3 regions of the Micromonospora sp. NPDC049275 genome follow, and region 1 is predicted to be linked to each of the others. Evidence: riboswitches for the same ligand, from Rfam matches in the RefSeq annotation. Region 1 holds a riboswitch; each other region holds the start of a gene.

Evidence for each region. A riboswitch is a leader RNA that binds a small molecule or an ion and turns the genes downstream of it on or off. The one in region 1 is predicted to bind cobalamin.
Region 2: linked by a shared signal. The riboswitch ahead of ACGFIE_RS02850 (ABC transporter substrate-binding protein) and the one ahead of cobN (cobaltochelatase subunit CobN) in region 1 are both predicted to bind cobalamin.
Region 3: linked by a shared signal. The riboswitch ahead of ACGFIE_RS24415 (ribonucleoside-diphosphate reductase subunit alpha) and the one ahead of cobN (cobaltochelatase subunit CobN) in region 1 are both predicted to bind cobalamin.

The regions. Positions count from the first base shown of each region.
Region 1 is NZ_JBICSN010000002.1:407,190-416,955, forward strand. Features, by position in the region: gene helR (RNA polymerase recycling motor ATPase HelR) at 1-329, opposite strand, end outside; gene ACGFIE_RS07290 (hypothetical protein) at 599-934, shown strand; gene ACGFIE_RS07295 (MBL fold metallo-hydrolase) at 985-1,836, opposite strand; cobalamin riboswitch at 2,033-2,162, shown strand; gene cobN (cobaltochelatase subunit CobN) at 2,442-6,110, shown strand; gene ACGFIE_RS07305 (VWA domain-containing protein) at 6,107-8,455, shown strand; gene cobO (cob(I)yrinic acid a,c-diamide adenosyltransferase) at 8,455-9,066, shown strand; gene ACGFIE_RS07315 (cobyrinate a,c-diamide synthase) at 9,060-9,766, shown strand, end outside.
Region 2 is NZ_JBICSN010000001.1:601,887-611,652, reverse strand. Features, by position in the region: gene mqnE (aminofutalosine synthase MqnE) at 1-209, shown strand, start outside; gene ACGFIE_RS02870 (hypothetical protein) at 233-670, shown strand; gene ACGFIE_RS02865 (DUF4229 domain-containing protein) at 741-1,013, shown strand; gene ACGFIE_RS02860 (C39 family peptidase) at 1,132-2,469, opposite strand; gene ACGFIE_RS02855 (M14 family metallopeptidase) at 2,693-4,570, shown strand; cobalamin riboswitch at 4,694-4,839, shown strand; gene ACGFIE_RS02850 (ABC transporter substrate-binding protein) at 4,923-5,852, shown strand; gene ACGFIE_RS02845 (FecCD family ABC transporter permease) at 6,019-7,083, shown strand; gene ACGFIE_RS02840 (ABC transporter ATP-binding protein) at 7,143-7,934, shown strand; gene ACGFIE_RS02835 (VOC family protein) at 7,906-8,679, opposite strand; gene ACGFIE_RS02830 (ABC transporter permease) at 8,773-9,510, opposite strand; gene ACGFIE_RS02825 (ABC transporter ATP-binding protein) at 9,522-9,766, opposite strand, start outside.
Region 3 is NZ_JBICSN010000009.1:86,241-96,006, reverse strand. Features, by position in the region: gene ACGFIE_RS24435 (ABC transporter substrate-binding protein) at 1-738, opposite strand, end outside; gene ACGFIE_RS24430 (FadR/GntR family transcriptional regulator) at 889-1,659, shown strand; gene ACGFIE_RS24425 (family 43 glycosylhydrolase) at 2,080-3,897, shown strand; gene ACGFIE_RS24420 (ribonucleotide-diphosphate reductase subunit beta) at 4,042-5,037, opposite strand; gene ACGFIE_RS24415 (ribonucleoside-diphosphate reductase subunit alpha) at 5,076-7,400, opposite strand; cobalamin riboswitch at 7,591-7,810, opposite strand; cobalamin riboswitch at 8,008-8,082, shown strand; gene ACGFIE_RS24410 (CbtB domain-containing protein) at 8,141-8,344, shown strand; gene ACGFIE_RS24405 (CbtA family protein) at 8,335-9,099, shown strand; gene ACGFIE_RS24400 (histidine phosphatase family protein) at 9,096-9,707, shown strand.

The DNA of each region.
Region 1 (9,766 bases):
AGGCCGAAGCGCCCGATGTAGACGGGCTCCGGATCGTCGGCGCTGACGATGCGTCCGAGGCACAGGTCCAGACCGAAGCGACGTAGGGCCCGCAGACGACCGGTCAACCGGCGGACCTCCTCGTCGCGGGCGACCGCCTGGCGCCCCTTGCCGGCGGGTGCCCGGCGCTCGGCGTCGAGGCGGTCGGACAGGTCCGCGATCGACTGCTCCAGGCTCGCCGCGATGACGGCGAAGTGCTGCTCGTCACGGGCGATCAGCGCCGGATCGGCCTTGGCGGCGAGGTTGTCGGGAAGGTCGAACACGGCGTCCGCCGCCGACGACTTGTGCATGTACTGGCTCCCGTTTCCGCAGGTCCTGGCCTTGGACGGGCAATTCTGCGGTACACCTGGGGCCTTGCCGCAAGTCCCCCCATGCGGTATATGTTGGATATGGCGGGAGGTGTGTCGCCCCTCCCGTGCGCCGAGTGTCCCTGCGGCCCGCTGTCCCTACGGCCCGGTGTCCCTGTGGCCCGACGAGTCAGATTTCTCCCACCCGGCGTGCAGCCCATTGCCAGGAATCGGTGCTGAACTGGAGAGGCGTCCGAGGAGAGGGGCTGGGCATGAGCTGGTTCAACAGGCGGTCACGGGGCGCCGAGGCGACCCCGACGAAGCTGGACCGCGAGGCCACCCGGGACGACCTCGCCGCGCTGGAGGCGTTCGTCGCCAGCCGTCGGGGAGTGGAGTTCTACCTGGAACCGGAGACCACCGCGACCGACACCACGGTGGTGGCGATCGCCCACGACGGCGAATGGATCCGCCGCCGCACCGGCACACCCCGCGCCGCGGGCGCCATCGCCCGCAAGCACGCGGTTCCGCTGTACGAGGCGGCCCGCACCGGCTACCCGGAGCGCATGCGCACCTGGAACCGGGCGCACCCGGAGCGTCACGCCCGCTGAGCCTCGGGCGGGGCGCGTCGGGGTCCCGATGACGTGGCTTCGGGGCGGGATCAGTCGGTTTGGACGTACGACCGAGCCTGCTGCAGCGTCATGGGCTCGGCGTGGCTGGAGACGTACCAGCCGTGGTCGTCGTCGAGCAGCCGGCGGATCAGCGCCAGGTCGAGGCCGTCCTCGGGCCGGCGCAGATGTGCCGGTGGCGGGTAGAAGCAGTCGCCCAGCAGCAGGACGCCCGAGTCGGGCACCGACACCACGATCGAGTCCGGCGCGTGCCCGCCGCCGACGTGGCGCAACCGCACCCCGACCGGCAGCTCGTCGGTGTCGGTGAACGTCCGGGCGGGCGGCAGAACGGCGAACCCGTCCCACGAGTCCATGGCGAGCGCCCGGGCCCGGAAGCTCGGGCCGAGGCGTGGATCGGCCCGCACCTGCTCGCGCAGGTAGCGGTGACTCCACGGCCGGGCGGCCTCCGCGCCGAGCAGCGGTACGCCCGAAGCGTGCCCGATGATCTCGACCCCGGGCCAGGCGCAGGCACCCCACACGTGGTCCCAGTGATGGTGGGTGTAGACGAGCCAGCGCGGCTCCGGCAGCCCGGCGGCGGCCAGCGCGGCGCGGATCTCGGCGGCGTGGGCGGGGCTCTGCCCCGCGTCGATCATCACACTGCCGCGCTCGTCGGCGACCACCGCGACACCGGCCTGGACCGCGTCCGGGTCGGGGTCGCCGGGGCACAGCCAGACCCGGCCGGCGAGGTGACGAAACTGCGGGGCGACGATGGCGCTCGACCTCCCGGATCGATAGTGGCCGCTGGATCGGACGTCCCTCGATCCTAGGTGGACCGGTGGCGATCCGCCCTCCCGCCAGGCGACCAGTGCCCGCTTGTCTCCTTCGCTCTGCTTCAGCGGAGGCAACAGTGCCGGCGTCTCTGTGTTGCGTTGGTTGAAGCAGAGCAAAGGGCGCGGACATCGACCCGAAGGCGCCGTCCGAGCGTGTTTTCGAACCCACGCAATCGGCATCTCTCGATCGACGGTGGCCGTTGAGGCGGGAGCCGGGTGGCGTTGACCGGCGGCGCTGCGGTGTGGCAGCATTCGCGGCCTGACGGCAGTGAAGGAAGTCGGTGCGAATCCGACGCGGTCCCGCCACTGTCACCGGGGAGCGATCCCCCCTCGCGAGTCACGGCCGTGTGTCTGCGGTTGGAAGGCCGGGGGAGAGCGTCGATCCGGAAGCCAGGATACTTCGGCCGTCGGGACGTACCCCAGGGCGTGGACACCCGAGGAGGACCCGATGACGCTTGGCGTCTCCATCATCGACGGCGCGTGCCGTTCCCCGCACCGCGGCCGTGTCGTCGCCGCGATCGGCATCGACTCCGTTCACTGCTGAGTTCCGGACCGCGCCGCCCGTCGTCCCCGGCCGTACGCCGGTGAGCGGGCCCGATCGCGGCCTCCGCTGAACCCTGCGCCCATCCGTCGCCAGGCCGCTCCCGCGAGCGTGCCGACGTTACCGTCCGGAGCCTGCCGTGCGCGTTCTGCTGCTCTCCACCGCCGACACCGACCTGCTGGCCGCCCGCGCCAGTGACGCCGACTACCGGCTCGCCAACCCCGCACGGGTCGCCGCCGACGAGGTGCCCGCCCTGCTCGACGGGGTCGACCTCGCCGTCGTACGCCTGCTCGGGGGTCGGCAGGCGTGGCCGGACGGCCTCGCCGCGGTGCTCGCCACCGGCGTGCCGACTGTCGTGCTCGGCGGCGAGGCGGTGCCCGACGCGGAGCTGATGGCCGTCTCCACGGTGCCGTCCGGGGTGGTCACCCAGGCGCTGGCGTACCTGGTGGAGGGTGGGCCGGACAACCTCGGGCACCTGGCCCGGTTCCTCGGCGACACGGTGCTGCTCACCGGCGAGGGGTTCGCCCCGCCCGCGCCCACCCCGGCGTACGGGGTGCACGGCGAGCACCCGACCGACCCGGACCGGCCCACCGTGGGGATCATCTTCTACCGGGCGCACGCCCTCGCCGGCAACACCGCGTTCGTCGACGTGCTGGCCGACGCCGTGCGGGAGGCCGGGGGCAACCCGCTGCCGATCTTCTGTGGCTCGCTGCGCGGCCTGACCACCGGCGCCGGCCCACTCGGGCTGTTCGCCCGCTGTGACGCGCTGCTGGTCACCGTGCTCGCGGCCGGCGGCGCGGTCGCCGCGGACGCCTCCGGGGGCGGCGACGAGGACGCCTGGGACGTCGGCGCGCTAGCCGCCCTGGACGTGCCCGTCATCCAGGCGCTCTGCCTCACCAGCACCCGCGAGCAGTGGGCCGGCAGCGACGCCGGGCTGTCCCCGTTGGACGCGGCCATGCAGGTGGCGATCCCCGAGTTCGACGGCCGGATCGTCACCGTGCCGTTCTCGTTCAAGCGGATCGACGCCGACGGTCTCTCGGTGTACGCCGCCGACGCCGAGCGGGCCGCCCGGGTGGCCGGCATCGCGGTGCGCCACGCCCGGCTGCGGTACGTGCCCAACGCCGACAAGCGGGTCGCCGTCGTCCTCAGCTCGTACCCCACCAAGCACTCCCGGGTGGGCAACGCCGTCGGGCTTGACACCCCGGTCTCGGCGGTCCGGCTGTTCGCCGCGCTCGCCGAGGCGGGTTACGACCTGGGTGACGCGCCGCCACCCGAGGACGGCGACGCGCTGATCCACGCGCTGATCGCCGCCGGTGGTCACGACGTGGAGTGGCTCACCCCGGAGCAGTTGGCCGCCGCCGAGGCCCGGATACCGGGGCAGACGTACCGGCGGTGGTTCGACCAGGTCCCGGCCGAGCTGCGCGAGCGGATGCGGGAGCACTGGGGTGAGCCGCCCGGCGAGCTGTACACCGAGGGCGGCGACATGGTGCTCGCCGGGCTGCGCTTCGGCAACGTGGTGCTGCTGATCCAGCCGCCCCGCGGCTTCGGGGAGAACCCGATCGCCATCTACCACGACCCGGACCTGCCGCCGAGCCACCACTACCTGGCCGCGTACCGCTGGCTGGCCGCGCCGGTCGCGGACGGTGGGTTCGGCGCGGACGCCGTGGTGCACCTGGGCAAACACGGCACCCTGGAGTGGCTGCCCGGCAAGGGGCTCGGCCTGGCCGCCGACTGCGCGCCCGACGCGGTCCTCGCCGACCTGCCGCTCGTCTACCCGTTCATCGTCAACGACCCCGGCGAGGGCACCCAGGCCAAGCGCCGCGCGCACGCCGTGGTCATCGACCACCTGGTACCGCCGATGGCCCGCGCCGAGACCTACGGCGACCTGGCCAAACTGGAGCAACTGCTCGACGAGTACGCGACAGTGCAGGCCCTCGACCCGGCCAAGGTGCCCACCGTGCGGGCGCAGATCTGGGACCTCGTCCGCGCCGCCGAGCTGCACCACGACCTGCACGCCGAGGCGATGCCCGACGCCGACGACTTCGACGACTTCGTGCTGCACCTCGACGGGTACCTGTGCGAGGTCAAGGACGTGCAGATCCGCGACGGGCTGCACATCCTCGCCGACGCGCCGACCGGCGAGCCGCGGGTCAACCTGGTCCTCGCGGTGCTGCGCGCCCCGCAGATCTGGGGCGGCGCCCACGCCCTGCCCGGCCTCCGGCAGGCGCTCGCCGTCGCGTACGGCCTCGACGAGCAGGAGCTGCTCGCGTCGCCCGGTCAGCGGATCGCCCTGCCGGTCGCGCTTACCGACGTGGTGGACGGGCCGGCCGGCACCGCCGCCGACGCGATCGACCTGATCGAGGCCCTCGCGCGACGGCTGGTCACCGGAATGGAGACCCTGGACTGGGACGCCGAGGCCGTCGACGCGGTGGTCGTGGAGGTGACCGGGCAGCAGGTCCCGGACGTCGCCGCCGTGCTGCACTTCGCCGCCACCGAACTGGTGCCCCGGCTGGCGCGCACCACCGACGAGCTGACCAACACCCTCGGCGCGCTCGACGGCCGGTTCGTGCCGCCCGGCCCGTCCGGCTCACCCACCCGGGGCCTGGTAAACGTGCTGCCCACCGGCCGCAACTTCTACTCCGTCGACCCGAAGGCCATCCCGAGTCGCAACGCGTGGGACGTCGGTGTGGCCCTCGCGGACTCGCTGCTGGCCCGGCACCTCGCCGACACCGGCACGTACCCCCGCTCGGTGGGGTTGACCGTGTGGGGCACCAGCGCCATGCGGACCCAGGGCGACGACATCGCCGAGGTGCTCGCGCTGCTGGGCTGCCGCCCGGTCTGGGACGAGCGGTCCCGGCGGGTAACCGGCGTCGAGGTGGTGCCGACCGCAGAGCTGGGCCGCCCGCGCGTCGACGTGACAGTGCGGATCTCCGGCTTCTTCCGTGACGCGTTCCCGCACGTGGTGGCGCTGCTCGACGACGCCGTCCGGCGCGTCGCCGCGCTGGACGAGCCGGACGAGGACAACTACCTGCGGGCGCACGTCGCCGCCGACGTCGCCGAGCACGGCGACGAGCGGCGGGCCACCGCCCGGATCTTCGGCTCCAAGCCCGGGGCGTACGGCGCGGGCCTGCTGCCGCTTATCGACGCCCGGACGTGGCGCAGCGACGCCGACCTGGCCGAGGTGTACGCGGTATGGGGCGGTTACGCGTACGGCCGGGGCCTGGACGGGAGGGAGGCACGCGCCGACATGGAGCGCTCCTTCGCCCGCATCGCGGTGGCCGTGAAGAACCAGGACACCCGCGAGCACGACATCGTCGACTCCGACGACTACTTCCAGTACCACGGTGGGATGGTGGCGATGGTCCGCCACCTCACGGGCACGTCGCCGCAGGCGTACGTGGGTGACTCGGCCATGCCGCACGACGTGCGGACCCGCACGCTGGGTGAGGAGACCCGGCGGGTGTTCCGGGCCCGGGTGGTAAACCCGAAGTGGATCGCCGCGATGCGCCGGCACGGCTACAAGGGCGCGTTCGAGTTGGCGGCCACCGTGGACTACCTGTTCGGCTACGACGCCACCGCCGGGGTGGTGGACGACTGGATGTACGAGCACCTGGCCGCCGCGTACCTGTTCGACGACACGACCCGGGAGTTCCTGGAGCAGTCCAACCCGTGGGCGTTGCGGGGCATCACCGAGCGGCTGTTGGAGGCCGCCGACCGGGGGCTGTGGGCCAAACCGGAGCCGGCCACCCTGGACCGGCTGCGCGACACGTACCTGGCCAGCGAGGGCGACCTGGAGGACCGGGCATGAGCGAGACCGTCACCGCGACCACGACCTATCCGTTCAGCGCGGTGCTCGGCATGGCCGAGATGCGGTTGGCGCTGCTGCTCAACGCGGTGTCCCCGGCGATCGGTGGAGTCCTCGTGCGGGGCGAGAAGGGGACCGCCAAGTCCACGGCCGTGCGGGCGCTCGCCGCGCTGCTGCCCCCGGTACGCCGGGTCGCCGGCTGCCGCTTCGGCTGCGACCCGGCCGAGCCGGACCCGGGCTGCCCGGACGGCCCCCATCCGGCCGACGCCGCCGCCGAGACCCGCCCGGCCCGCCTCGTCGAGCTGCCGGTGGGCGCCGCCGAGGACCGGGTCGTCGGCTCGCTCGACCTGGAGAAGGCCCTCGGCGAGGGCGTACGCGCGTTCGAGCCGGGTCTGCTCGCCGCCGCCCACCGCGGGGTGCTCTACGTCGACGAGGTCAACCTGCTGCACGACCACCTCGTCGACCTGCTGCTCGACGCGGCGGCGATGGGCCGCAGCCACGTCGAGCGCGAGGGCGTCTCGGTCAGCCACGCCGCCCGGTTCCTGCTGGTCGGCACCATGAACCCGGAGGAGGGGGAGCTGCGTCCGCAGTTGCTCGACCGGTTCGGGCTCACCGTCGAGGTCGGCGCCAGCCGGGACCCGGCCGTCCGGGTCGAGGTGGTGCGCCGCCGGCTCGCCGCCGACGCGGACCCGGTCGGTTTCGCCGCCCGTTGGGCCGATGCCGACGCGGAGATCGCCGCCCAGGTGGCCGCCGCCCGCGACCGGCTTCCCGGGGTACGCCTGCCCGACGCCGCCCTGCGCCAGATCGCCGAGGTGTGCGCGGCGTTCGACGTGGACGGCATGCGCGCCGACATCGTCACCGCCCGGACCGCTCTCGCCCACGCCGCCTGGCTGGGCCGGGACCGGGTCACCATCGACGACGTCCGGGTCGCCGCCCGCCTCGCCCTGCCGCACCGCCGACGCCGCGACCCGTTCGACACCCCGGGCCTGGACGAAAAGCGCCTCGACGAGGCGTTGCAACGTGCCCAGGACGCGCACCCCGACGACCCGGACGACGACGGCCCCCAGGACCGTGGCCCGGACGACGGGGGCCCCCAGGGCGGCGGCCCGGCCGGCGATGGCACTCAGGGCGGTGGCCCGGCCGGCGGTGGCGGCCCGAGTGGCGGCGGCCCGAACGGCGGCGGCCCGAACGGCGGCGGCCCGAGTGGCGGCGGCCCCCAGAGCGACGGCAGCGACGGCAGCGGCGACGGAGCCGAGCAGGGTGCACCCGGGTCGGCCGGGCACTCGGCGGCGCGCGACGGCAGCGGCCCGGACTGGCGCACCGACGGCCCCGACGGGTGGCCGCAGCGCCAGCCGGGCGACCGAGGCGATGACGATGGCTGGCCGCAGCTCCAGCAGGGCGACGACGACGGCTGGTCGCGGCCCCAGGCGGGTGAGCGGGGCGACGACGGTCAGAACTCGCGCCCGCGCGGGGGCCGGGAATCGGCGACCGGTGACGACGACCCGACCCGCGGCGGGGAGTCCCAGCCGGCGGCCGTACCCCGCGGTGGGTTGCGGGCCCGGCTGCTCACCGCGCCCGGCGTCGGTGACGGCGTGCCCGGCCGGCGTTCGCGGGCCCGCACCGGTCGGGGGCGCACCACAGGCGCCCGGGTGCCGGCCGGGCGGGTCGCCGCGTTGCACCTGCCGGCCACGATCCGCGCCGCCGCGCCGCACCAGGCGTCGCGGGGACGGCTGGCCGGACCGCTGCGACTGCGCCCGGACGACGTGCGGGAGGCCGTCCGCGAGGGACGCGAGGGCAACCTCGTGCTGTTCGTGGTGGACGCCAGTGGCTCGATGGGCGCCCGGCAGCGGATGACCGCCGTCAAGGACGCGGTCCTCGCCCTGCTCACCGACGCCTACCAGCGGCGGGACAAGGTCGCGGTGATCGCCTTCCGGGGCGCCGGCGCGCGGACGCTGCTGCCGGCGACCTCGTCGGTGCTGGCCGCGTCGGCCCGGCTGGCCGAGCTGCCGACCGGCGGGCGTACGCCGCTGGCCGAGGGGCTGCTCGCCGCCGCGGATCTGCTGCGGGTGGAGCGCCTGCGCGACCCGAAGCGCCGTCCGCTGGTCCTCGTCGTCACCGACGGCCGGGCCACCGCCGGCACCCGTCCACTGGACCGGGCGGCGGCAGCCGCGAAGGTGTTGGCGGCGACGGGCGTCCCGTGCGTGGTCGTCGACTGCGAGTCCGGCCCGGTCCGCCTGCACCTGGCCAGCCGCCTGGCAACTCAACTGCGGGCCCCCCGCCACGAACTGAACGACGTGGCCCGGGCCTCGACCAGCCCCGCCACCTCGCCAGACAGGAGCGTCGCCTGATGCCGCAGGGACAGCCGACTCACGTGCCCGCCGACGGGTTGACGACCCGGCAGCGGCGGCACCGGCCACTGCTGATCGTCCACACCGGACAGATGAAGGGGAAGTCGACGGCGGCCTTCGGGCTGGCGCTGCGGGCCTGGACCGCCGGCCTGCCGATCGGGGTGTTCCAGTTCGTCAAGAGCGCCAAGTGGCGGGTCGGCGAGGAGAACGCCTTCCGGGCGCTCGGCGAGGTCCACGAGCGTACCGGTCAGGGCGCGCCGGTGGCCTGGCACAAGATGGGCGAGGGCTGGTCCTGGATCCAGCGCGGCGGCGAGGCCGACCACGCCGCCGACGCCCTGGAGGGCTGGCGGCAGATCCAACGCGACCTGGCCGCCGAGCGGTACGGGCTGTACGTGCTGGACGAGTTCACCTACCCGATGAAGTGGGGCTGGGTGGACGTCGACGAGGTCGTCGCCACCCTGGCCGACCGGCCCGGCTTCCAGCACGTCGTCATCACCGGGCGCGACGCCGACCCGCGTCTCGTCGCCGCCGCCGACCTGGTGGCCGAGCTGACCAAGGTCAAGCACCCGATGGACGCCGGCCAGAAGGGCCAGAAGGGCATCGAGTGGTGAGCGTGCCCTGGTCGCTGCCCCGGGTGGTCGTCGCCGCGCCGGCCAGCGGCCACGGCAAGACGACTGTCGCCACCGGGCTGCTCGCCGCGCTGCGCCGTCGTGGTCTGACGGTCAGCCCGCACAAGGTCGGCCCGGACTACATCGACCCCGGCTACCACGCCCTCGCCGCCGGACGGCCCGGGCGCAACCTCGACCCGTTCCTGGTCGGGCCCGAGCGGATCGCCGCTCTGCTGCGCCACGGCGCGAGCGTCCCGACGCCCGCCGACATCGCCGTCGTGGAAGGGGTGATGGGCCTGCACGACGGCGCGGTGGGTCGCCGCGACTTCGCCTCCACCGCGCACGTCGCCAGGCTTATCGACGCGCCGGTGGTGCTGGTGCTGGACACCACCGCGCAGGGCCGCTCGGCCGCCGCGCTGACGCTGGGCATGGCCGCCTTCGACCCCGCGGTACGCATCGGCGGGGTGATCCTCAACCGGGTCGGCTCGCCCCGGCACGAGTCGCTGCTGCGCGACGCCCTCGCCGAGGTGGGCGTACCGGTGCTCGGGGCGGTCACCCGCGCCGCCGAGGTCGCCGCGCCGGCCCGGCACCTCGGCCTCGTCCCGGTCGCCGAGCGGGCGCCCGAATCGGTAGCCATCGTCACCGCGCTCGCCGAGCTGGTGGAGGCCACCGTGGACCTCGACGCCGTGCTCGACCTGGCCCG
Region 2 (9,766 bases), on a different contig from region 1:
ACGGCTCGGTGGTCGAATACAAGATCACCCACGACGCCGACTCGTACGGCACCCCGAACACCATGCACCGCGACGACCTGCTGCACCTGATCTGGGATGCCGGGTTCCAGCCGGTCGAGCGGGACACCCGCTACAACGTGGTCCGGGAGTACGACAAGGCGCCGTCGCTGGCCGAGCGCCGCGCCGAGCCGCAGCAGGTCTGGGCCTGAGGCACCACGTACCCTCGCAGTCGATGACCGAGCAGCGCGGATCCGAGCAGCAGGGCGGGTTTCCCCGGCGGGACGCCGAGGGACGCGTGCGTACCCTTGGTGACCTGCTCGGGGTGTGCCTGGCCGGCCTGGTGATCGGCGTGCTGGCGCTCGTGTTGTTCGAGTGGGCGTTCGCCTCGTTCGGCGCCGGCGACTTCGGCCACACCAACGGTTGGCTGGCGGTGATCCTGCCGGCCTGGCTGTTCTGGGACGACTTCCGGGCCTGGGATTTCGGTGCGGCCCGGGTGGTGGCGGCGCTCGTCGCGCTTGCCGTCGCGCTGCTCGTGGGGCTGGTGGTCGCCGGGTTGGGTGCCGGGTTCCCGGCGCTGCTGTCCGGCGCGTTGGGGGCGGCGGCGTTCACAGTGGCGTACGCGATGGTCTGGTTCCCCGGCGTCCGTTGGCTGGCCCGCCGGACCGGCTGACCCCGACCGCCCGCCGGGCGGGTCGACCTCCGCCGACACCGGCGGGCGAGCAGAGAGCGGAGTGGTGCAGGTGAGCGCGGCGGTCAAGTACACGCTGGGCCGGGTCGGGCTGTTCGTCGCCGTGTTGGCCGGCCTCTGGCTGGTCGACATGAACGTGTTTCTGAAGTTGATGCTGGCGCTGGTCTTCTCCGCCGCGCTCTCCTTCTTCCTGTTGCGCGGCTGGCGCGACGAGATGGCCGCTGAGATGGCCGACGCGGCCGACCGCCGCCGCACGGAGAAGGAACGTCTCCGCGCAGCCCTGGCCGGCGAAGACCAACCCCCCACCCCGCCCACCGACTCCTAGAGTTGATCATGAAGTTATTGCCGCGACACGCCGAGTAGTCGGGCAATAACTTCATGATCACCGCGCCGGGGTGGGCCCCGGGGCCGGGCCGGTGGGCCGGGTGGGTGGGGTGCGGGGGCTACCAGTTGGTGGAGCCGGGGACCTTGGGCCAGGGCTTTGACGTCGGCTTGATCAGGTACGCGACGCCGCCCGAGCCGCCGGAGACTCCGCCGCTGGCGTTTGTGCGCTTGGTCCGCAGCCAGATCTGCTCGAACTGCGCACGCTTGTAGACGTTGCGCACGACGTCGTTGCTCGACGACGCGGGGTCGTTGACGATGACGTCGCCGTCGGCGGTGAAGCCGATCACCACGAACAGGTGCCCGGAGGTGCCGTAGTTCGCCCCGTCCAGCTCGCTGGCGAGGAAGGACTGGCTGGTGACCACGGGGATGCCGGCGGCGATGAAGCGCTCCAGCTCGTCCAGCGAGTGCAGTCGGGTCACCCGCCCCTCCAGCCCGGGGAAGCTGGCCGCGTACGCGGTGTTGAACGGCCAGTTCCCGGCGCCGTCGTACGCGTAGTCGTAGGTCATCCGGGCGGCGTGGTTCACCGTCGGATCGGGGTAGGTCGGGTCCACCCAGGAGGTGTCGGCCGCCGACGGCTTGCGCCCCCAGTACTCGACGACCATCTCGGTGGAGGTGGGCGAGCACCACGCCTCGCCGCCGCCGTCGTACTCGGGGTAGTGCCCGGCGTGCACGTTCTGCGAGTAGCGCGGCACCGGCAGCTCGACGCCCCAGGCGATGTGCCCGGCGCTCGGCGGGACGGTGAACCGGTCCGGCACTGTGGAGCTCATCGCGCCGAGCATCCGTACGACAGGCGCGGCGGTCTGCCCGGGCGCCCGGTAGAGGGTCAGCCGCAGCTGGTACGACCGCAGCAGCACTCCGGCGTCGGCGTCGTCGATGCTGAACGTGTCCGTCCAGATCGTCGACCAGGGGTCGCCCTGTTCGTCGACGCTGGTCCGCTTGATGTCGGTGTCGCCGGACGCCCAGCGGCCCAGCACGTACCAGGGGGTCTGGTCGCCGCTGGTGTAGCCGCCCTGCATCTCCACCTGGATCCAGGTGCCGGCGGGGGTCTCGGCGTTCCAGGAGGCGATCAGCTCGGTCGCGTCGAAGCCGATCCGGGTCACCGGCGAGGTCCAGGTGCCGTACTCCCAGGTGCGGGTGGTGCCGGTGTGCGGGTCGGCGTACTCGATGGTGCCGGCCGGGCGGGCCAGGGTGACGCCCGCTCGCGCGCCGGGCACGACGCGGGTGCCGTCCTGGCTGCCCCGGTGCCAGTCGGCGGGGCCGGACCAGTCCTGGAAGGTGATCTGCTCGTCGTGGGCGGGGGAGGGCGGCCGGGCCGCCGTCGCGGGGGCTGCGGTGGCGAGCAGGGTGAGCGCGCTGACGCCGGCGAGGGCGGCCGCGTGCAGGCGGGGACTGGCCATGGGTGCTCCGCGGTGTCGAGAGGGGCATCGTCGCTGGTCAGTTTTCCGCTTGGAGGGAAGTTTCGCCAGATGTTCAGCAGTAGAAAATCTTTGCCGCCGCGATGGTCCACCTGGGATGGACGGGACGGCATCCAAGGCAGCGAGCAATATTGATATGACCATGTGACTGATGGTGAAGTGTGCTTCACCGAGCGGGACATCCCGCCCTCCGAGGAGGTAGTCCATGACCCTGGACAGACCCCACCCTCTCCGTCGCGTCCTGGTGCTCGCCGTCGTCACCGGGCTGGGAATCGTCACCGTCGCCGCCGGACCTGTCGCCGCCCAACCGGCACCCGACCGGACCGCCGAGCCGGCCGCCGCCGGCTACCGGGTGCTCGGGCCCCGGACCCTCGCCGAACGCAACGCGGTGGCCCGCACCGGGGCCGCAATCGACTACTCCGAACACGGCGTGCTGCACATCTCGGCCACCGCCGCCGAGGCCGCCGCCATCGGCAAGCTCGGCTTCCGGTTGGAACCGCTCGCCCCGCCGCCGAACGCCGAACGCGGCGCCGGCGAGGTGGGCACCCTCGCGTTCCCGCCCGCCGACTCCAACTACCACGACTACGCGGAACTGACCGCCGTCGTGAACCAGGTCGTCGCCGACCATCCGGCCATCGCCCGCAAGACCAGCATCGGTACGTCGTACGAGGGCCGCGACCTGATGGCCGTGAAGATCTCCGACAACGTCGGCACCGACGAGAGCGAGCCGGAGATCCTGTTCAACGCCCAGCAGCACGCCCGCGAGCACCTGACCGTCGAGATGGCGATCTACCTGCTCAACCTCTTCACCGACAGCTACGGCAGCGACTCCCGGATCACCAACCTCGTCAACGGCCGGGAGATCTGGATCGTGCCGACCGTCAACCCGGACGGCAGTGAGTACGACATCGCCACCGGCTCGTACCGGTCCTGGCGCAAGAACCGCCAGCCCAACAGCGGCTCGTCAAACGTCGGCACCGACCTCAACCGCAACTGGGGCTACAACTGGGGCTGCTGCGGCGGCTCCTCCGGGTCGACCTCGTCGGAGACCTACCGTGGCCCGTCCGCGTTCTCCGCGCCGGAGACCCAGGCGCTGCGCAACTTCGTCAACGGCCGGGTGGTCGGAGGCGTCCAGCAGATCAAGGCGAACATCGACTTCCACACGTACTCGCAGCTGGTGCTCTGGCCGTACGGCTACACCACCGCGAACACCGCCACCGGAATGAGCGCCGACCAGTACAACACCTTCGCCACCATCGGTCAGCAGATGGCGGCCACCAACAACTACACCCCGGAGCAGTCCAGCGACCTCTACATCACCGACGGGGACAGCCTCGACTGGATGTGGGCGACCCACAACATCTGGGCGTACACCTTCGAGATGTACCCCGGCTCGTCCGGCGGCGGCGGCTTCTACCCACCCGACGAGGTGATCACCGCGCAGACCACCCGCAACCGGGAGGCGGTGCTGCTGCTCAGCGAGTACGCCGACTGCCCGTACCGGGCCATCGGCAAGCAGTCGCAGTACTGCGGCGGTGGCGGCGGCACCACGGTCTGGTCGGACACCTTCGAGACCGCCACCGGCTGGACCACCAACCCGGCCGGCACCGACACCGCCACCCTCGGGGCATGGGAACGGGGCGCCGCCCAGGCCACCACGTCCTCCGGCGCGAAGCAGCTCACCCCGTACGCCGGATCCAACGACCTGGTCACCGGTCGGCTCGCCGGCTCGGCGGCGGGTGACCACGACGTCGACGGGGGCGTGACAAGCGCCCGGTCCCCGGCGGTGGCCCTGCCGTCGTCCGGCACGCTGACCCTCTCGCTGGCCTGGTACCTGGCGCACGGCTCGAACGCCTCGTCGGCCGACTACCTGCGGGTGAGCGTGGTGCACAACGGCGGCACCACAGCCCTGCTCACCCAGGCCGGCGCGGCCGCCAACCGCAACGGGAGCTGGGCGGTGGCGAACCTCAACCTCACCCCGTACGCCGGCCAGTCGGTGCGGATCCTCGTCGAGGCGGCGGACGCCTCCGGCGCCAGCCTGGTGGAGGCGGCTGTGGACAACGTCACCATCACGGCCTCCTGATCGGGTGGGGCCCCGTTCCGCCCCTGCGGGGCCCCACCACCCGCTCCCGAGACTCCGGATCCGGGACATATGCCGCCCCTACGTCCACCGCATCGATCGACGGGTTCTGATCAGCACTTGATCGATTCGGCACGTCCCGGCGGTGCGCTACCGTCTTATCGACCACTCCGCAGCGAAGCCGGTGCGAAACCGGTGCTGTCCCGCAACTGTGATGCCCCGCCCGACGGTGGGGACGAGCCAGGTCGCCTGCGGACGGGTCGCGAAACGCGCTCTCGAGGAAGGGCGCCTCGTGGGCGGGCGTACGGAAGTCCTGTCGGCGAAGCACCACACTCCTCGACCGACAGGAGGCCCCATGTCCAGACGTACCCCTCGGCTCCTCGCCGCGACCCTCGCGGTCGCCGCGCTCGCCCTCGGCGCCTGCGCCGAGAAGACCGACGACAAGCCGGCCACGGGCACCGCGGCCGCCAGCTACCCGGTCACGGTCGGCGCGCTCACCCTCGACAAGCGTCCCGAGAAGATCGTGTCGCTCTCGCCCAGCGCCACCGAGATGCTCTTCGCTATCGGCGCGGGCCCGCAGGTGAGCGCGGTGGACGACCAGTCCAACTATCCGGCCGACGCGCCCAAGACCGACCTGTCGGGCTTCCAGCCCAACGCCGAGGCGATCGCCGGCAAGAACCCCGACCTGGTGGTGCTCTCCAACGACACCAACAAGATCGTCGACCAGCTCGGCAAGCTGAAGATCCCGGTGTACCTGACCCCGGCGGCCACCACGCTTGACGACTCGTACGCGCAGATCACCGACCTGGGCAAGCTGACCGGGCACGCCGACCAGGCCGCCGACGTCGCCAGCCGGATGAAGGACGACATCGCCAAGCTGGTCAAGGACCTTCCGCAGCGCACCGAGAAGCTCACCTACTACCACGAGCTGGGCCCGGAGCTGTACAGCGCGACAAGCAAGACGTTCATCGGCTCGATCTACAGCCTGGTCGGCCTGACCAACATCGCCGACCCGGCCGACGCCGACGGCAAGAACGGCGGCTACCCGCAGCTGTCCCAGGAGGTCATCGTCAAGGCCGACCCGGACTTCGTCTTCCTGGCCGACTCCAAGTGCTGTCAGCAGAACGCCGACTCGGTCAAGGCCCGCAGCGGCTGGTCCGGCCTCACCGCCGTGAAGAACAACCAGGTGGTCACGCTTGACGACGACATCGCCTCCCGCTGGGGCCCCCGTGTCGTGGACCTGCTCCGGGTGATCATCGACGCGGTCGCCAAGGTGCCCGCGTGACCGACGTCCGTCGGTGACCGGGACACCGCCGATGGCCGCCCCGCCACCCGCCAACCCGCCGGCCGGGACGCCATCCTCGTCCCGGCCCGGCGGGCCGCCGTCCGTCGCTGGATTGCCGTCTCCTGACCGGCCCGGCGGGCTGCCCTCCGGCAGTCGGGACGCGGGGTTGCCCCCCGCCCGGTCGCGGCCCGCCGGAGTGCGCAAGCGCTGGTTGGTCGCCGGCGTCCTCGCGGTGCTCGTCGCGCTCCTCGCCGGGGTGTCGCTCGGGCCGGTCAGCCTGCCGCCGGGAAGCGTCGCCGCCGAGCTGCTCAACCTGATCCCCGGGGTGCACCTCGACAGCGGGCTGACCGAGCGCGAGATCGCCATCGTCACCGAACTGCGGCTGCCCCGGGTCGTGCTGGGCCTGCTCGTCGGCGGTCTGCTCGCCCTGGCCGGCGGCTGCTACCAGGGCGTGTTCCGCAATCCGCTGGCCGACCCGTACCTGCTCGGCGTGGCCGCCGGCGCGGGCCTCGCGGTCACCGCGGTGATCGCCCTCGGCGGCGTCGGTCGACAGGGCGCGATCTCCGGGCTGCCGTTGACCATTCCGCTTGCCGCGTTCGCCGGCTCGCTGCTCGCCGTGACGATGACCTACCTGCTCGGCGCGGCAGGCGGGCGGAGCAGGTCCCCGGCGATGCTGATCCTGGCCGGGGTCGCGGTCTCCGCGTTCCTCTCCGCCGGGCAGACGTACCTGCTCCAGCGGCACTCCGACAGCATCCAGCCGGTCTACTCCTGGCTGCTCGGCCGGCTGGCCACCGCCGGCTGGCACGACGTGCTGCTGGTGCTGCCGTACGCCGCCCTGACCACGGTGGTGGTGCTGCTGCACCGCCGCGAACTGGACGTCCTCACGGTCGGCGACGACGAGGCGAAGAGTCTCGGCCTGCACCCGCAGCGCTCCCGCTACCTGCTGATCGCCGCCGCGTCGCTGGGCACCGCCGCGGCGGTCTCCGCGACGGGGCTGATCGGCTTCGTCGGCATCATCGTGCCGCACACCGTCCGGCTGCTCGCCGGGTCGAGCTACCGGGTGATCCTGCCGCTCTCCCTGCTGTTCGGGGCCGCGTTCCTGGCCCTGACCGACGTGGTGGCCCGAACCGCCGCCGCCCCGACCGAGGTGCCCATCGGCGTGGTCACCGCCCTGCTCGGCGGCCCGTTCTTCGTCCTCGTGCTGCGTACCGCCCGACGGGCACTCCTGTGAACCCCGAGTCCGCCACCAGCCCGGCCGGCAACGCCGCGCGTCCCGCGGGCGCTGGCCCGTTGGCCGTCGAGGTGTGGGGGTTGCACGTCAGCCTGGACGGCACGCCGGTCCTCGCCGGCGTCGACCTCACAGTCGTGGCCGGCGAGTGGGTCACCGTGATCGGCCCGAACGGCGCCGGCAAATCCACACTGTTGCGCGCCGTCGGCGGCCTGCTGCCCGCGCCGCAGGCCATCACCCTGTTCGGTACGCCGAGCGCCGCGCTGCGCCGCCGCGACCGCGCCCGGGTGGTGGCGACTGTGACGCAGTCCCCGGTGGTGCCGCCCGGCATGTCGGTGCTGGACTACGTGCTGCTCGGCCGCACCCCCTACATCCCGACGCTGGGTCGGGAGTCGACAGCGGACATCGCCGCCGTGCACGAGGTGCTGGACCGCCTGGACCTGACCGGCTTCCACCGCCGCGAGCTGGCGACCCTCTCCGGGGGAGAACGACAGCGGGTCTTCCTCGCCCGCGCGCTCGCCCAGGGCGCGACGCTGCTGCTGCTCGACGAGCCGACAAGCGCGTTGGACATCGGCCACCAGCAGGAGGTCCTGGAGGTGGTCGACCAGTTGCGCCGCGCGCACGGCCTGACGGTGCTCGCCACCATGCACGACCTCTCCCTGGCCGGCGAGTACGCGGACCGGATGGTGCTGCTGGCCGACGGTCGGGTGGTGGCGACGGGAACCCCGCACGAGGTGCTCACCGAACATCTCCTCGCCACCCACTACCGGGCCAGCGTCCGGGTGATCCCGGGCACCAACGGCCCCCTGGTGGTCCCCGTCCGGCCTAGCTCCGGTCGTCACCCAGGTCGATGACCGAGAAGAGGGCGCCCTGGGGGTCGCGGAGGGCGGCGAATCGGCCGGTCGGGATGTCGCGGGGTGGCACCAGGATGGTCCCGCCCAGTTCGGCGGCGCGAGCGGCGGCGGCGTCGGCGTCGGTGACCGCGAAGTACACCGTCCAGTACGCCGGGAGATCGGCGGGGAAGTCGTCGGCGAGCGGCGGCATCATCCCGGCGACGACCCGCGCGCCGAGCCGCCACCCGGTGTACGTCATGCCGCCGACCGGCTGTTCGTCCGGCTGCCACCCGAACACCAGCTCGTAGAAGACCTTCGCCCCTTCCGGGTCGGGGGTGACCAGTTCGTTCCAGCTCATGGCTCCGGGCACGTTGAACGCCTCGGCGCCGGGCATCGCCAGTGGCTGCCAGACGCTGAACGTGGCGCCCGCCGGGTCGGCGAACACCGCCATCCGGCCCCTGTCGAAGACCTCGAACGGCGGCACCACCACCTGCCCGCCGGCCCGCTCGACCCGGCCGGCGACGAGTTCCGCGTCGTCGGTGGCGACGTACGTCGACCAGATCGGCACCTGGTCGGGTATCGCCGGCGGGCCGACACCGGCCACCGGTCGGCCGTCGAGCAGGAAGACCGTGTAACCGCCCGCCTCGGGTTCCGGTGTCACCCGTCCGGTCCAGCCGAACAGCTCGGGGTAGAAGCGCCGCGCGGCGGTCAGGTCCGGGGTGGCCAGGTCGGCCCAGCACGGCGTACCCGGCGGGACGGTGCTCACGTCAGACCCCTCTCGGCCGGCGGCCACGGGCGGCCCCCCTGCCGGAATCCTGGCACCGTCCCGCCGTCGTACGGGGCGGAAACGGACGAATCGTCAGCTGAACCGGCGACCCTCGTCCCGTCGGTACGCCCAGGCCGCGAGCGAGGCGAGAAGCACGACCCAGACGCCGAGCATGATCAGCGCCAGCGGCTCGACCCGGTAGTCGCCGACCGCCGACCACATCAGCTCGGCCGCGCCCCGGGTGGGCAGGAACGGTGCGATGGTCTCGATGAACCCGGGCGCGTCTCCCGGGGCGGAGAGCAGCCCGCCACCGAATGCGAGCGGCAGGAAGACGATCTGCGCCACCACGATCGCCGCCTTGCTGGGCAGCGAGTAGCCGATGGCCAGCCCCATCAGCGTGAACGGCACCGAGATGACGGCCACCGTGGCGGCGGTCAGCAGGAACGCCAGCGGAGTGACCCGGGCCGGGGTCAGCGTCGCGCCGATCACCACGACCGGGATCAGCGAGAGGTACGTCAGCGCGAGGCCGGCCAGCACCCGGCCCGCGAAGCGAGGCGTGGGCCCGGCCGGCAGAGTCCGCGTGTACGGGCTCCACGGCTGGTCGCGATCCTCGGCGACACCGGCGCCGTACTGGAAGATGTTGGCGCTCATCACCGAGAAGGTGATCATCGAAGCGGTGGCGAAGGTGGCGCCGACCGCGTCGTCGCCGATGAACGGCACCACGAAGAAGATCATGGCGGCGGCGGGGAAGAAGGCGCTGCCGACGACTGCCACCGGGATCCGGATGATCTCCAGTAGCTGGTAGCGGGCGTGGACCAGGGCGAGCTGCACGGTACGCCTCCTCAGAGGGTGGTGGGTCGACCGCCGGCAGCGGCGGTGGGCTGGTCGTCGGCGGCGGTCGGGTCTCCGGCACCGGTCTGGCTGGGTGCGCTGGCCGGGGCCACGCTGCCGACCCGCTCTCCGGTGCTCGGCCGGTCGCCGCTGGTGATGGCGAGGAACGCCTCCTCCAGCGAGGTGGGCCGCACCTCCAGGTCGGTGAAGGCCGCTCGGGAGTTGACAAGCGCGCGGATCAGCTCGTCGGCGTCGG
Region 3 (9,766 bases), on a different contig from region 1:
CAGCTTGGCGGTGCCGGTCTCCTTCCACAGCTCGAAGATCTTCTTCACGTTCGGCGACTTCCAGTCGCGCTTGCCGGCGATCCAGTTGTCGTACTCCTGCGGGGTGAGGACGCCCGACGCCATGGCCGACAGGAAGAACTGGATGCCGATGCCCTCCTTGTTGCCCTGGGCGAAGCACTTGGCGCCTGTCTTCTGGGTGATGGTGGCGCAGTTGGCGACGAACTCCTGCCACGTCGTGGCCGGCTTCGCCGGGTCGAGGCCGGCCCGCTCGTAGAGCGCCTTGTTGTAGTAGATCGGGTGGCCCTGCAGGGTCACCGGAGCGGCGTAGGTCTTGCCACCCTTGGCGAACGCCTCCCAGCCGGCCAGCCGCTGCCGGTCCTCGCCCACGTACTCGTCGAGCGGCTGGAGCGAGTCCACCCGGTCGCGGATCTGGCCGCCACCGTTGAACAGGATGACGTCGGGACCCTTGCCCGACTGGATGGCCGCACCCAGCAACGTGTAGTACTGATCGAACGGCTGGGCCACAAATTCGACCTCGACGTCCTTATGCTTCTTGGCGAAGTCCGCCTTGGCCTTCTCCACGTACTGCGCGGAGCTGGCCTCGCCGGACTTCCAGTCCCACACGACCAGCTTCTTGGCCGAGCCTCCGGACGACGAACCCGAACCTGTCGCGCTTCCACAGCCAGCCAGGGCCAGCCCTGCAACGAGGACCGCGGCCCACACTGCTCGTTGCTTCATCGTTGCTCACCTTCATATGGGGAGTGGCCGAGAACCGGCCGTCGATGCAAGATTGACGAGAACGTAACTCGTATGACGTCTGACGTCAACGGTTGCCCTTACACTGGGGCGGACTCGTGGGCCCGCTCCCGCGGCTACGCGGAGGTGAACGTGACGACATCGAACCAGTCGACCGTCAACGGCACGACGGCACCGGCCTGGGCCCGTCGCCCGACCAACCTGGCTCAGGCGATCACGGCCGAGCTGGTGACCCGGATCGTGCAGGGAGTGCACCCCTCGGGCACACCGCTACCCCCCGAGCCGGTGCTCTGCGAAACCTTCTCGGTGAGCCGGACGGTCATCCGCGAGGCGGTGAAGATCCTGCAGGAGAAGGGGCTCGTCCAGGTCCGCCAGGGCAGCGGCACGATGGTCACCTCGCCCTCGGCGTGGGACATGCTCGACGAGCTCGTCCTCGCGGCAACCATCGCCGTGGACGACACCCTCGCGATCCTCGACGATCTGGTGGTCACCCGGCGGGTGCTGGAGTCCGACATGGCGAACGTGGCCGCCCGACTCGCCGACCAGGAGACCATCGACCGGCTGCGTGCTCTGGTGAACCGGATGGACGAGCTGGTGGACGACCACGTCACCTACCACGAGCACGATCGCGCCTTCCACGACACGGTGATGCAGGCGTCCGGGAACCGCATCGCCCGGGGCGTCGTCCGGTCCCTGGAGAGCCAGGTCGTCAACACGGCGCGGTACATGGGCAAGACCGAGCGGGCCCTGTGCGTGGCATCGAACCAGGGGCACCGGCGCATCTTCGAGCGCATCGCCGCCCACGACCCCGACGGCGCGGCACAGGCGATGTTCACGCACATCACCGAGGCGTGGCTCGTCCGGCGCAGCGGGCCGGGCAGCCCGACCCGACTGCAGCGCTGACGACCCGGCACCGAGGCGTTCATGACCTGGCCACGTGCCGCGTGCGACCCGGAGCCGACCGGCCCGCCACGACGACGTGGAAATCCAGATCCGTCCATCGCTTGAGAATGTTAGCGATAACAGACTACCCTCAGGCCGCAGAGGCGAAGGGCACGCTTCACCGCTCCACTCGATCCGTAGAGGTCGATGGAGTCGCGCATGACCAACGCCCGCTGGTGGGTGTCCGGGCCTCCCTCAGGGACGTTGATCACCGCCGCTGACGACGGCGGGCCGCCGCGCGTGGGAGCCACGGTGGACGACCGGTCCCGCCTGCCGTTCTCGCCGCACGGCCACCATCGAGGCCCCGAAGCGACACGCGGCGCCCCGCCGGCGAGACCGACGGACCGTGCCCTCCCGTCGTGACCCACCCTGGAGGTACCGATGCACCCCGCACCGCCACCGCTCACGAGGAACCGGCTCCGACGCGGCGCCGCGTGGCTCGTGAGCCTGCTGCTCATCGCGACGCTCACTCCGGCCACGGCCGCCCACGCGGACAACCCCATCGTCCAGCACATCTACACCGCCGACCCGGCTCCCCTGGTGCACGACGGGCGGGTCTACCTCTACACAGGCCACGACGAGGACGGCTCCACGTACTTCACCATGAAGGACTGGCGGGTGTGGTCGTCGGCCGACATGGTCAACTGGACCGACCACGGCTCACCCCTGAGCCTCAACACCTTCAGCTGGGCGAGCGCCAACGCGTGGGCCGGCCAGGTCATCGCCCGCAACGGCAAGTTCTACTGGTACGTGCCGGTGACCGCCCGGGCGACCAACTCGATGGCCATCGGCGTCGCGGTCGCCGACAGCCCCACCGGGCCGTTCCGGGACGCCATCGGCCGTCCGCTGGTGGGCAACGGCGAGATCGACCCCACCGTCTTCATCGACGACGACGGCCAGGCATACCTGTACTGGGGCAACCCGAACCTGTGGTACGTCCGGCTGAACGCGGACATGATCTCCTACAGCGGCAGCGCCACAAAGATCCCACTCACCACCGCCGGGTTCGGCACCCGGACGGGGAACGCGAGCCGGCCGACCCTCTACGAGGAAGGTCCGTGGGTCTACAAGCGCAACGGCATCTACTACAACGTGTTCGCGGCGGAGTGCTGCTCCGAGTTCATCGGTTACTCGACGGCGACCGGCCCGACCGGACCCTGGACCTACCGAGGGACGATCATGCCCCGCCAGGGGGCCAGCTTCACCAACCACCCCGGGGTCATCGACTTCAACGGCGGCTCGTACTTCTTCTACCACAACGGAGCGTTGCCCGGCGGCAGCGGGTACACCCGCTCGGTGGCAGTGGAGAAGTTCACCTACAACACCAACGGCACCATCCCGACGATCACCATGACCACGACGGGCGCGCCCCAGATCGGCACCCTGAACCCGTACGGGCGGCAGGAGGCCGAGACCATCGCCTGGGGCTCCGGCATCGAGACCGAGCCGGCCAGCGAGGGCGGGATGAACGTCGGGTGGATCGAGAACGGGGACTACATCAAGGTCAAGGGCGTGGGATTCGGTACGGGCGCGACGTCCTTCTCGGCCCGGGTCGCCTCGGCCACGTCCGGTGGCACGATCGAACTGCGCCTCGGTAGCCCCACCGGCACCCGGGTGGGCAGCTGCGCGGTGCCGGGCACCGGCGGGTGGCAGACCTGGCAGACCGTCTCCTGCCCGGTCAGCGGCGCGACCGGTACCCAGGATCTCTACCTGCGCTTCACCGGCGGCAGCGGCAACCTGTTCAACCTCAACTGGTGGCAGTTCCAGGCCGGCGGCACCACGACGCCCACCCCGACCCCCACCGCGACGTCGTCGCCCACCCCGACCCCGACGCCCACTCCGACGACGACCCCGACGTCCACTCCCACCCCGACGCCGACGGTCCCGGCCGGGCAGTCCTGCGCGGTGACCAACACCGTGGTCAACACCTGGCAGGGCGGATTCGAGGGGCGGCTGACGGTCACCAACTCCGGGGCCTCCTCGCTGAGCGGATGGCGGGTCACCTTCACCCTCCCCAGCGGCCAGACGGTGTCGCAGGTCTGGAACGGCGCCCTCACCCAGACGGGCAGCCAGGTGACAGTCGCGAACGCCGCCTACAACGGGCAGCTCGCGCCGGGCACGTCGACCACCGCGGGCTACCTGAGCACGAGCGCCACCAGCACGCCTCCGACCATCACCCCGACCTGCTCCCCCGCCTGACAGTCACCCACCCCCAAGAACACCCCCGCCCCACCCCCACCTCGCCCGCCGCCGACGTTGATCATGCAGTTGGTGCCCCTGACACGCCGATAGGGAGCAACAACTTCCTGGTCGACGGGGTGGGGAGGGGGTGGGGTGGGGGTCCTAGAAGTCGTCGTCGAAGGCCACCGAACCGGTCACACCCACCTGGTACGCCGACACCCGCCGCTCGAAGAAGTTGGACAGCTCCTGCACGTCCTGCAACTCCATGAAGGCGAACGGGTTGGCCGACCCGTAGTGCCCGGCGATGCCGAGCTGGGCGAGACGGCGGTCGGCGACGTGCTGGAGGTACTCCCGCATGTCCGCGAGAGTGAGACCGGGCACGCCCTGACCCACCAGGTCCTCGGCGAACTGGACCTCACACTCGACCGCTTCGATGAGCATCTGGCGGACCTGGTCGGCGAGATCGTCATCGAACAGGTCGGGCTCCTCGGCGCGCACCGTGTCCACCACGTCGAACGCGAACGCCATGTGCATCGACTCGTCGCGGAAGACCCAGTTGGTGCCGGAGGCCAGGCCGTGCAGCAGGCCACGGGAGCGCAGGAAGTACACGTACGCGAACGCGCCGTAGAAGAACAATCCCTCGATGCAGGCGGCGAAGCAGATGAGGTTGAGCAGGAACGCGCGCCGGTCCTCGCGGGACCGCAGCTCCCGCAACTCCCCGAGCGAGTCGATCCAGCGGAAGCAGAACTCGGCCTTGCGGCGGATCGAGGGGATGTTCTCGATCGCGGCGAAGGCGGCGAACCGCTCGGTCTCGTCGGGCACGTACGTGTCGAGCAGGTTGAGGTAGAACTGGACGTGCACGGCCTCCTCGAACAGCTGCCGGGACAGGTAGAGGCGACCCTCCGGGCTGTTGACGTGCTGGTAGAGGTTGAGCACCAGGTTGTTGGCGACGATCGTGTCGCCGGTGGCGAAGAACGCCACGAGGCGGCTGACCAGGTGCCGCTCGGCCGGCGACAGCCGGTCCAGGTCGGCGAGGTCGGCGTGCAGATCGACCTCCTCGACCGTCCAGGTGTTGCGGATCGCGGCGCGGAACCGGTCGAAGAAGTGCGGGTAGCGCATCGGGCGGAGAGTGAGATCCATCCCGGGGTCGAGCAGCATGTGCGTGGTCCTCGTGTCGGTGGTGGTGTCGGGAACGGTCACTGGCACGCCTCGCACGACTCGGGGTTCTCCAGCGAGCAGGCCAGCGCCTCGGCGTCGACGGTGACGGGTGCGACCGCGCTGACGGTTGCCTGCTGGATCCGCGTGGCGGGGCGTGAGCGCAGGTAGTAGGTGGTCTTCAGCCCGGTCTTCCAGGCGTACAGGTACATCGAGGAGAGCTTGCCGATGGTGGGCGAGGCCAGGAACAGGTTCAGCGACTGGGACTGGTCGATGAACGGCGCGCGGGCGGCCGCCAGGTCGATGAGCGACCGCTGCGGCAGCTCCCACGCGGTGCGGAACAGCTCCCGCACGTCGGCCGGCAGCTCCGTCACGGCCTGCACCGACCCCTCCGCGCGCCGGATCGCCGAACGGATCCGCTCGGTCCACAGGCCACGCGCCTTCAGCTCGCCGACCAGGGCCGTGTTGACCTGGAGGAACTCCCCGGACAGGGTCTCGCGCTTGAACAGGTTGGACACCTGCGGCTCGACGCACTCGTAACAGCCGGCGATCGAGGCGATGGTCGCGGTCGGCGCGACCGCCACCAGCAGCGAGTTGCGCAGCCCGTACGCCCCGACCCGCTGGCGCAGCGCGGCCCAGCGCGCGGTCTGCGTACCCTCGACGCCCCACAGGTCGGGCTGGAGCTGGCCCCGCGCGGCCCGGGTCTGCGCGAACGCGGGATGCGCCCCGAATTCGCGCGCCAGGTCGGCGGAGGTCTCCAGCGCGGTCAGGTACAGCTCCTCGCTGATCCGCGTGGACAGCTCCCGCGCGGCCGGCGAGTCGAACGGCAGCCGCAGCGCGAAGAACACGTCCTGCAGGCCCATCAGCCCGAGCCCGACCGGCCGCCAGCGGGGGTTGCTCGCCGCGGCCTGCGGGGTCGGGTAGTAGTTGATGTCGATGACCCGGTCGAGGAACGTCACAGCCGTCCGGACCGTGGCACGCAGCCGTTCCCAGTCGATGCCGCTCTCGGTCAGGTGGGCGGCCACGTTCACCGAGCCGAGGTTGCACACCGCGGTCTCGGCGTCGCTGGACACCTCGACGATCTCGGTGCACAGGTTGGACAGGTGCACCACGTTGCCGGGCTCGGCCGTCTGGTTGCACAGCCGGTTGGCCGCGTCCTTGAAGGTCATCCAACCGTTGCCGGTCTGGGCCAGGGTCCGCATCATCTTCCCGTACAGCTCGCGCGCCGGCACCTGCCGCACGAAGCGGCCCTGCGCCTCGGCCGCCCGGTACGCGGCGTCGAACCGTTCCCCCCACAGGTCGGGCAGCTCGGGCACCTCGTCCGGGTCGAACAGCGACCACACCTCGTCGGCCTCGACCCGGCGCATGAACTCGTCCGGGATCCAGTTGGCCAGGTTCAGGTTGTGGGTACGCCTCGCGTCCTCGCCGGTGTTGTCCCGCAGCTGGAGGAACTCCTCGATGTCCGGATGCCACGGCTCCAGGTAGACGCAGGCCGCGCCCTTGCGTCGACCGCCCTGGTTGACCGCCGCGACGCTCGCGTCAAGGGTGCGCAGCCACGGCACGATCCCGTTGGACTGGCCGTTGGTGCCGCGGATCAGCGCACCCCGGGACCGGACCCGGGAGTACGCGATGCCGATGCCACCGGCGAACTTGGACAGGTTGGCGACCTGGGCGTAGCGCGCGTAGATCGAGTCCAGCTCGTCGCGCGGCGAGTCGACGAGGTAGCACGAGGACATCTGGGTGTGCCGGGTACCGGAGTTGAACAGCGTCGGTGAGCTGGGCAGGTAGGCCAGGCTGGACATGAGCCGGTAGAAGTCCACCGCCTCGTCCGGCGTACGGGACAGGCCGCAGGCCACCCGCAGCAGCCAGTACTGCGGGGTCTCCAGCACCAGCCGGCTGGTGGGGTGACGCAGCAGGTACCGGTCGTAGACCGTGCGCAGGCCGAAGTACTCGAAGCGACGGTCGCCGTCGGCGTCGACGGCGTCGTCGAACGTGCCGGCGTGCGCGGCGACGAACGCGGCGGTCTCGTCTCCGATCAGGCCCTCGGCGTGGCCGGCCCGGATCGCCGCGCTGAACGAGGTGACGCCCTGCCGGCGTACCTCCCGCTCGACGTGGCTGGCCAGCAGCCGGGCGGCGAGGCGCGAGTACTGCGGCTCCGTACCGATCATCTCGGCAGCGGTCTGGATGGTCAGCCGGTCCAGCTCGGCCGTCGTCGCGCCGTCGTACAGGCCGCTGATCGTGCGGGTCGCCACCCGCAGCGGGTCGACGTCGGGCAGGTCGTCGGCCCAACGCTCGACCGTGGCGACGAGCTTGCGCACGTCCACCGGCTCGCTGCCGCCGTCGCGTTTGCGGACCTGCGTCGGCATACGCCCCAGGGCCGTGTCGCCGTCGGCCGGGGTCACCTCGGTAACTGTCACCACTCACTCCTCGCGAGTTTGAGGACCTGATGGCCCTCGGCGCGAGGCGACCGACACCGACGGACGCCACGCCGACGGCGGCGTGGATCCGAAAGGCGTCGGCCGTCCCACGCGGCCTCGGACCACCGCCCACCCGGATGCGGGTACGCGGCGCGCTGGCAGGTCTTCGGACTCGCGGGCACGACCGGGGTCACCCGGTCTCCTACTGGCCGTCGCTTCCCAGGCCAGATGGCGGCCCAGTGCTGATGACGGCTGTCGTTCCCACTCACCGCTGCGGGGCAGTCCCGGAATTTCACCGGGTTCCCTCTTGCCTCGGCCACCCTGGGGTGAGTGGCCGAACCAGCTGCGGTCGACACCATATATAGGGGCGACAGGGTTTGTCACACCCCACATGTCGGGGCCGGGCGTGTCGCGGCCGCCCGCGACGGCCGTCGTCGATCCGGTCGACGCCCTCGGGTGGGCGGCCGTGGGGCAGCGTCGTGATCGGACTTCGTCGCCGGCTTGACCGAGGAGAACCGGCACCGATACGGTCGACCCACATCTGCGGCGACGCGAGGGAAGCCGGTGAGAATCCGGCGCGGTCGCGCCACTGTGAGCGGTCCCCGGCCTGGGGAGCCGCGAGCCAGGACGCTCGGTCGTCCGCAGCCTTGCGATGGGGACGCGTCATCCCCGAGGAGGTTCGTGCACACATGTCCAGTTCCACGTCCAGCCAGCCGCTGGTGCACCCCGCTGTCCCGACCCGTCTCCTGTGGACGGTCCTGGCCACCGTCGCCGTGCTCACCCTGCTGGCCTATCTCGTCGCCTTCGACCAGGGCGCGGTCTCGCGCAGCGGGATGTACCTGCACGAGCTGATGCACGACGGCCGGCACCTGCTCGGTGTCCCGTGCCACTGACCGGCACCGCACCCACGTTCGTCACGGTTCTCCTGCGCGGGCTGCTCGCCGGCCTGGTGGCCGGTCTGCTCGCCGGAACGTTCGCCTACGTCGTCGGCGAACCCCACGTCGAGGCGGCCATCGCCATCGAGGAGGCGGCGACACACGCCGAACCCGCCACCGGTGGGCACCAGCACGACGAGGACGCCCTGGTCAGCAGGAACGGCCAGCGCGGCGGGCTGTTCCTGGCCACCGCACTGTTCGGCGCCGCGATGGGTGGCCTGCTGGCCACGGCGTACGTCCTGCTGACCCGGCGGCGACGGACCCCTGACGACGGACGGTCCGGGCTGCTCCTGGCCGGCGGCGCGCTGCTCGGCGCGGTGATCGTGCCGTTCCTCAAGTACCCGCCGAATCCCCCGGCCGTCGGCGACCCGGCCACCATCAACCAGCGCACGGTCACCTACCTGCTGCTGGTGGTCCTCGGGCTGGTGGCGGTCTGGTCCGGTTCGCTGGGCTACCGGTCGGTCGGCGCACAGGCGCCCGTGTGGCTGCGCGCCAGCGCGGCGGTCGGCGGTTTCCTGCTGGTCACCGGCGTTGCCTACGTGGTGCTGCCGTCGTTCCAGGAGGTCCCGGGTGACTTCCCCGCCACGCTGCTGTGGAGCTTCCGGCTCGCCTCCCTCGGCACCCAGGTGGTGCTGTGGACCGGGATCGGCCTGCTCTTCGCAGCCCTGATGCACCGGCAGCGCGCGGTCGCCGACGCACAACCGGCCGGGTGAGCGCCACCAGCCTGCGGCTGGTCGCCCACGGTCACACCGCCGCCCTGCGGCGAGCCCGCTTCGGCGGGGACGACGGACTGGACGAGGGTGGCCGGCGCGCAGCCCTCGCCCTGTCCGGGCTGGTCCGGCGGGCGTCGTCGAGCGACACCGACGCCTGCCTGTCCAGCCCCGCGGCGGCGGCCGTCCAGACCGCGTACGCCCTCGGCCTCGCGCCCGCCGTCGAGACGGCGCTTGTCGACTGCGACTACGGCGACTGGACCGGCCGGTCACTGGAAGAAATCGCCGCCGCGCAACCCGACGCCCTGCACGAGTGGATGTCCACCCCGGACGCCGCGCCGCACGGGGGCGAATCCGTGGCCGACCTGCGCGAGCGCGTCGGCCGGTGGCTCGACGAACAGCGCGGCGTCGGCCGACGGGTCACGGCCGTCACCCACCCGCTCGTGATCCGGGTGGCGGTCGTGCACGCCCTGGGCCTGCCGTTGGCGACGTACCGGCAGCTGGACGTGGAGCCGTTGGCGATCGTCCGGCTCACCGACCACGGCCGACGGTGGCAGCTCCGGCTGAGCGCGCCACCGCAACCTGCGACGGCGACACCGCCGAACCGGTGACGAGGGGGGCCGGAAGTGGCCCCTGTAGAGCTGCCCCAGACGTGGGGCACCGGCGCCCG